Regions from separate parts of the Colwellia sp. 6_MG-2023 genome, predicted to be linked through region 1. Evidence: predicted binding sites of a transcription regulator. Region 1 holds the regulator's gene; the other holds the start of a gene.

Region 1 (3,970 bases):
GTTGAATTAACGGTATCTGCAGCAGAAATTGACCTCACTAAAAACAACCAATGTATTAGTGCAACAGGTAATGGTGCATGGTCGAAAGCAGGCATAACCGCATTAGATAAAACGGTGCCATTAGGTCAACTCAACGCAGACATTAGCTGCGCGAACGGCGTATTAACTTTGGTTATGTCGCCAAAAAATGATTTAGGCTTAACCTTTACCGCATCTGTTGGTCAAAATGGTAAAGCTTCTGGCAAAGGTTATTTAAAGCCAGGCCCTAAGTTTCCAAGCGCCCTTAACGACGCCTTACCTTTTTTAGGCACACCTGATAGCCGTGGTCGTTATCGTTTAGTTTTTTAATTGGCTAATCACCCTACATAGGCCTTAACAAAGAACATTGTTAGACGAAGGTGACCGACATCACCGTAGGGGCGAATTTATTCGCCTTAATAAAAAGAACAGGCGACTGAAGTCGCCCCTACATACGCCTTAACAAAGAACATTATTAGGCGAAGGTGCTCGACATCACCGTAGAGGCGAATTTATTCGCCTAATAATTAGAACAGGCGACTGAAGTCGCCTCTACATACACCCTGCATACGACCTAACAAAAAACATTGTGAGGCGAAGGTGCTCGACATCACCGTAGGGGCGAATTTATTCGCCTAATAAGAACAGGCGACTGAAGTCGCCCCTACATACACCCTACATATGCCTTAACAAAGAACATTATTAGGCGAAGGTGCTCGACATCATCGTAGGGGCGAATTTATTCGCCTAATGATAAGAACAGGCACCGAAGTCGCCCCTACATTTACGCTACATACGCCCTAACAAAAAACATTGTTAGGCGAAGGTGATCGACATCACCGTAGGGGCGAATTTATTCGCCTAATAAGAACAGGCGACATTCGTCGTCATTCCTTACCTTTTTAGGTACGCCTGATAGCCGTGGTCGCTACCGTTTAGTTTTTTAGTTTGATTAGTGGCTCACTTTATAATTAAGAGAGCCACTATCTTTTATTTTTGTAGATCAAATGCTTACTCGCATTCTCTTCTGGATTGGCACTCAATTAATATTGATTAACTTGTTTTCTGCTTTCCCAAAATTATTTTGTTCAAATAAAACTGATAAATACGCATGTGTATTTATCAAGCCTGTTCATTAAAGTAAATGATCAGGTTTTAAACTGATTCATTCTCCTATCACGTTAATTATATTGATAATTTTAAGTCCATATTCTAAGAATATGATCCTAAGGTTCTTAGTAACCCCTTGCGTTTATTAGTTGGCTGTATATAATGACAGTTGTGAATAAATACAGGTCTTTACCTAGAAAGGAAAAGCTAATGCTAGCAACAAATGAATTAAAGCCGTTAACTAATCGTCAACAACAAATATTTGACTTGATTAAAGATAAAATTCAAGAAACTGGAATGCCACCTACTAGAGCCGAAATAGCGAGTTTTTTTGGTTTTAAATCTGCCAATGCAGCAGAAGAACATTTAAAAGCATTAGCAAAAAAAGGTTATATTGAAATGTTGCCAGGAACATCTCGTGGCATACGGTTATCTGAGCAGTTTATTGAAGAAGAAGGTCTTCCTCTTATTGGTAGAGTAGCTGCTGGTGAGCCAATTTTAGCCGAAGAGCATGTTGAAGAGCATTATCAAATGAGTGGTAGTTTATTCCATCCCGTGGCTAATTACTTGTTACGAGTAAATGGTGAAAGCATGAAAAATATTGGTATTTTAGATGGTGATCTATTAGCAGTACATCAAACAACTGACGTGCAAAATGGTCAAGTGATTGTTGCTAGAGTAGAAAATGAAGTGACAGTCAAACGCTTCAAACGTGATGGTAATATCGTCTATTTACAAGCTGAAAATGAAGATTTTGAACCTATCAAGGTAGATCTTAGTTCTCAAGATTTCTACATTGAAGGGCTTGCTGTTGGTATTATTCGTAACGGCAATTGGATGTAAGTTTTATTTTTTATATTTTTTAATTGTTGCTATACCTTAGTGACAATTTTTATTAGTTATATTCACTAGCTTTATTTTATTAAATAAAAACCTCTCAAATTTGGTTGTTAAATAATCAATTAATAATTATTGATTATATCAATAGCCAAAATTCCCATAGACTATACCAGTCATGCTATAGAGACAGCTTAGAGTAGTTACTCTATTGATTATATTAGCTTTTATCTAAATTATAATTTGACCTAGGTTAAGTTTTGAGCGATTCTAGAAGGTGAATCGAACAAATTAATACCAATTTCATTAATTAAGTGAACAATTTTATACGTAGAAAAAACAGCCAAATACAAGGCATTTATTTCAATAACTAGTTGTTCTAATTATTAAATAAATAATGATGTAGTTGGTGATTTTAGCAAGTAGAAATGATCACATAGCTAGTGAGATTGCTATAACTAGCAAAAAACTGAATAAGAATAAAAAAGACGTCAATGCGCTAATTCGATAGCTAAACTTAAATATTTACGTTTATGTCATTTGAGTTAGTCATATCACGTCAGTTAATTTAATAAATTTCAAATTAAGTGCTTAATTAGAAAATAATAATAACTAAATTAACAGATCATCAGTTAAATGATTTTTGATGTACATTGCTGCTTTTCTGTTTTCTATTTTTATATGTTGTTTTAAACGGTGAATTATTACACCGATTTTATTTAAAACGAAGTAAATATTGATAGGGGAGAGGTTGAGTGAATAGAAGTAATCAACGTTGGTGGATGGAAATTTGTCTTGTTTGTTTAAGCTTATTTTCCAGTTCAGCTTGGTCAGATTCACAGTTAAATTTGACTAAAGGCGTAACGGCAGTTAGTAGGGAGGTGTATGATTTACATATGCTAGCACTCTACATATGTACTGGTATTGGGGTTGTTGTTTTTGGAGCGATGTTTTGGTCTATGATCTTCCATCGTAAATCAAAAGGAGCAAAAGCAGCTGACTTTCATGAAAGCACTAAAGTAGAAATACTCTGGACGGCAATTCCTGTCGTTATTCTTATCGCAATGGCCGTTCCGGCAACTAGTACCTTAATTGACATGGAAAATAATGATAACTCCGATGTCACTATTCAAGTTACAGGCTCGCAGTGGAAGTGGCATTATAAATATTTTGATCAAAATATTGAATATTACTCGGTATTGTCTACCCCGCGCGAGCAGTATGAAAATCAGGACGGTAGCTTTAGTGGTAATGGTGCTCTAAAAGGAGAAGATTACTTACTTGAAGTGGACAAGCCTTTAGTTATTCCTGCTAATAAAAAAGTGCGCTTTTTAATTACTTCTGATGATGTTATTCATTCTTGGTGGGTTCCTGCTTTTGCTGTTAAACAAGATGCTAATCCCGGCTTTATAAATGAAGCTTGGACAAATGTTGATGAGCCTGGAGTTTATCGCGGTCAATGTGCTGAGCTTTGCGGCAAAGATCATGGTTTTATGCCGATTGTAGTCGAAGTAAAATCTAGCGAAGACTATGATAAATGGTTGGATGAACAACACGCATTGACTGCTCAAGCTGAAAATGCAGAGAAGGCATCATTAAGCTCTTCTATGAGTAAAGCAGAACTAATGCAGCTTGGCGAAACCGTATATCTTGCTCATTGTGCTGCATGTCATCAGCCTACAGGATTGGGCTTACCTCCTACATTTCCTGCACTTAAAGGGAGTGCTATTGCCACTCAAGGCTCTATTGAAGAGCATTTAACTTTAGTCATTAACGGCAAGGGTATGATGCCTCCGTTTGGGAAACAACTCAGTTTAAAAGAAATCGCCGCGGTTACTACATTCGAGCGTAATGCTTGGGGTAATGAAACCGGTGATTTAGTACAAAGCTCAGATGTTAAAGCGGTAAGCGAGGAGTAAGAGATGACGACACATACAATAGATGAATCGCTTGATGATGCACATCATGATCATAAAATGAAAGGTATTAAGCGATGGTTATATAC
Region 2 (3,970 bases), on a different contig from region 1:
TCAACGGCTAAATGATCTTTACTTGGTTGTAGGTATTGTCCAATGGTTAACATGGTTACACCGTGATCACGTAAATCTTGCATAACCGCTAAAATTTCTTCATTAGTTTCACCTAAACCCACCATTAAGCCAGATTTAGTAGCAACAGTAGGATTAGCTTCACCAAAACGTTTAAGCAGATCTAAAGACCACTGGTAGTTAGCGCCGGGACGAACTTTAGTATAAAGACGTGGCACATTTTCCATATTGTGGTTAAATACATGAGGAGGGTGCTGATTTAATATTTCGAGTGCCTTGTCCATTCTGCCGCGAAAATCAGGTACTAATATTTCAACTTTAGTCTCTGGCGCTTGCTCACCGATTTCTTTTACACAATCAGCAAATTGTTGAGCACCGCCATCACGTAAGTCATCTCTATCAACAGAGGTGATAACGACATATTTTAAGCCCATATCTTTAAGGCTATTAGCTAGTTTCTTAGGCTCATCACTATTAGGTGCTAATGGGCGACCGTGACCAACATCACAAAATGGGCAACGACGTGTGCAAATATCACCCAAAATCATAAAGGTTGCTGTGCCGTGGTTAAAACATTCCGATAAATTAGGACACGAGGCTTCTTCACAGACTGAATGAAGGTTATTTTTACGTAAATTAGCTTTAATACTATCGATACGTTCACTTGAACGTGGTAATTTAATACGTAACCAACTCGGCTTACGCAGCATAGTTTCCTTAGTTGAACTAACAACTTGGATAGGGATATGCGCTAACTTATCAGCATCACGTAGCTTTGTACCAGGCGCCATTCTTGATGATTTTTTTACCGCAGTGTTAACTTCTATTATTTTGCTGTCGCTAGTTGGCATGTTGTTGCTCATAATTGCTCGGTAATCCTGTTTGGTAACTTACTTCGTCAGTTTCTAACAAAGCGATTAAATGTTTAACTAATGCATTACAAGCATCAGTCATGTTTTGTGGACCTTCAATGTCAGATGTTTGGATCATTTCAAGGCCAGCATAACCGCATGGGTTTATACGTAAAAAAGGTGATAGGTCCATGTTCACATTGAGTGCTAAGCCATGAAAAGAGCAACCTTTTCTAACCCTTAATCCAAGAGAAGCTATTTTTTTATCATTGACGTAGACACCCGGTGCGTCAGGCTTTGGATATGCTTTGATATCAAAGTCGTTAAGTGAAGCAACGATTCCGTTTTCAATTAACGTGACTAATTGCCTAACGCCTATTTTTCTACGGCGTAAATTTATCATAAAATAAATAACTTGCTGTCCTGGGCCGTGGTAAGTCACTTGGCCACCTCGGTCAACTTTGACAACTTCGATATCGCCAGGCATTAGCAAATGTTCTTCTTTTCCTGCCTGTCCTTGTGTGAAAACTGGGGGATGCTCGACCAGCCAAAGTTCATCACTTGTTTTGTCATCACGATTATCAGTAAAATTTTGCATAGCATGCCAAACTTTACTGTAATCCATAGTATTTAATTGTCGAACAATTAAGTTATTTTTGTTTACTGTTGCGGTAGAGTCGGACACGACAAATCTCACAGAAAGTTAAAGTACTTTGTACTTTTATAAAACGTAACGCACTTGCTCTATTGCATTTAACGTTTCGTAAATTTTTTCAATATGCTCTTTACTGGTAACTCTTACCGGAAGAGATACAGCATGATAATTGCCTTTAGAGCTCGGGGTTATTCTAGTGGTATAGTCACCAGGAGTATGCTTCTGTAATTCTGCAATAATTAAATCGGGCAGTTCGTCACAGGCAACACCCATTACTTTAAAGTTCAATACTGTGGGAAAATCTAATAATTCGTCGAAATGGGTTTTCATGTTTTTCTCTACAAAAGGTAATAGGATCAATTAGTAACTTGAGTTGTATTCGTTGTTACTTTGCTACTTAATAATAATTGCAATATTTTATCATTAATTAAGGTAAAAGTGCTATTAGCGTTTATGCTTTATTATAGCGATGTGTAATATCTTGTTTACTACAAACATGACTTCATTCTGATCTGCTTTATTCAATACTTAAGATATACCAAAAAGGATCAATATAAATAACTAGCAGCTAAGTAAAACTTATGCTTAAATGACTGTTTATATTTACAGTGCACAAGGTTTTTAATGTTATTATTTTTGCAGCAAGCAGAAATTGCAGAGCTTGCTATTTATCTCACACTTATTGTTTTGCTTTTATCGTTACTGTTTGTTTTTAGACAAAATTTAAAACAAAATCATCAAATTACCCAAATAAGTGCCATGCTTGAATTAGCTTCATCTTCACAAAATAGCGCGCTTATACAACTTTTCGACAAACAACAATTGCAGTTGTCTAGCGCTTTTGACCAACAGATGGCTGATCTTAGGTTGAAGTTACTAAGAGAGTTAGGAAATCAAAAAGATCAACTTAATCAAACGTTAAGTCAAAATCAAAATCAAACGTTGGATCAACTAATTAGTCATTTAAATAAAACCACACAGGCTAATAGAGAAGAGTTGAGCAAATCATTAATACAAAGCAGTGAGCAAATGACTAAACGTATAGATGTGTTAACGAATGCGACCGATAAACGTTTACAAGAAATTAGCGGTCAAGTAGAAAAGCGGCTTGCAGAGGGCTTTGAAAAAACAACTAAAACCTTTAGTGATATTTTGCAGCGTTTAGCCTTGATTGATGATGCACAGAAAAAAATCACCGAATTATCAACCAATGTGGTTAGCTTACAAGAGGTGTTAAATGATAAGCGCTCTAGAGGGGCATTTGGTGAAGTACAACTAAGTGGTTTAATTCGCAATGTGCTACCAGAGCAAAGTTTTAAGCTTCAGCACACGTTATCAAATGGAAAAATTGCCGATTGTGTATTGTTTTTACCTGAGCCTACTGGAAACGTAGTTGTAGATGCTAAATTTCCACTAGAAAGTTATCGTAAAATGATGGACTTTGAATTAGCAGAGTCAGATCGTAAAGCCGCACAACGACAATTTAAAGTTGATATTAAAAAACATATTAACGATATTAGTGACAAATATTTAATTGATAAAGAAACTGCTGACGGTGCAATTATGTTTATTCCAGCAGAAGCTATTTTTGCTGAGATTCACGGACACCAAAGTGATTTAGTTGATTACGCTAATAAAAAGCGTGTTTGGCTAGCTTCTCCTACAACACTTATGGCAATACTCACCACGGCACGGTCAGTATTAAAAGATGAAGCAACTCGAAAGCAGGTTCATATTATTCAAGCGCATTTATCTGATTTAGCCAAAGATTTTGACCGTTTTAAAGGTCGATTTGCTAATTTAGCAAAACATATTGATCAAGCGGCTGTAGATGTGAAACAAATTCATACGTCGGCAGATAAAATCTCTACTCGATTTGAAAAAATCGAGCAGGTCGAATTACAAGATTCAGAGCCCCCTTTGATTAAAAAAAGTTAGTGCTTACTACTTTATTAAAAACTCAGATTAAAGGGGGGCAATTTTTTATATTAAAATGCGACATTAACAAAAACAATTAATAGTAGAACAGGACAAATATAACGTAAATAAAAGCCAAATAGCTTTAACTTTATATTACTGTTTAATACCGCAATGTCGGTGATTTTATTACCTCTATTCCAAATCCAGCCAATAACAATGAAATAAAACAGCGACATTAATGGTTGTAAAATAGTTGTAAGGGCTTGTACAACTAACCCGAATAAGACATCAAAAAAGGCAACTAATGTCATACTAGCAACTAAAACAGCACCAGAAACTAACCAAGTTGCGTGATTACGGTTAAGTTTTCTATCTTCCACTAAATACGACACAGGTACTTCCGTTGTTGAAATGGTTGAAGTTAGTGCTGCAATAGATAATAAAGTAAAGAAACTAAACGCAACAATTAAGCCTGTAGTACCCATAGATGAAAATAACGAAGGTAAAATTTGAAATATAAGCTGGC

Evidence for each region. Region 1 encodes LexA, which represses DNA repair genes until DNA is damaged. Its sites were predicted from a motif close to TACTGTATNNNNATACAGTA; they were not measured.
Region 2: the regulator LexA is predicted to act here: its motif matches at 2,116-2,135, upstream of Q4503_RS14085 (DNA recombination protein RmuC).

The regions. Positions count from the first base shown of each region.
Region 1 is NZ_JAUOPP010000018.1:157-4,126, forward strand. Features, by position in the region: partial or broken gene Q4503_RS12085 (type II secretion system protein N) at 1-348, shown strand, start outside; gene lexA (transcriptional repressor LexA) at 1,339-1,971, shown strand; gene coxB (cytochrome c oxidase subunit II) at 2,721-3,884, shown strand; gene ctaD (cytochrome c oxidase subunit I) at 3,888-3,970, shown strand, end outside.
Region 2 is NZ_JAUOPP010000022.1:59,815-63,784, forward strand. Features, by position in the region: gene lipA (lipoyl synthase) at 1-869, opposite strand, end outside; gene lipB (lipoyl(octanoyl) transferase LipB) at 859-1,554, opposite strand; gene ybeD (DUF493 family protein YbeD) at 1,591-1,854, opposite strand; gene Q4503_RS14085 (DNA recombination protein RmuC) at 2,149-3,462, shown strand; gene Q4503_RS14090 (sodium-dependent transporter) at 3,513-3,970, opposite strand, start outside.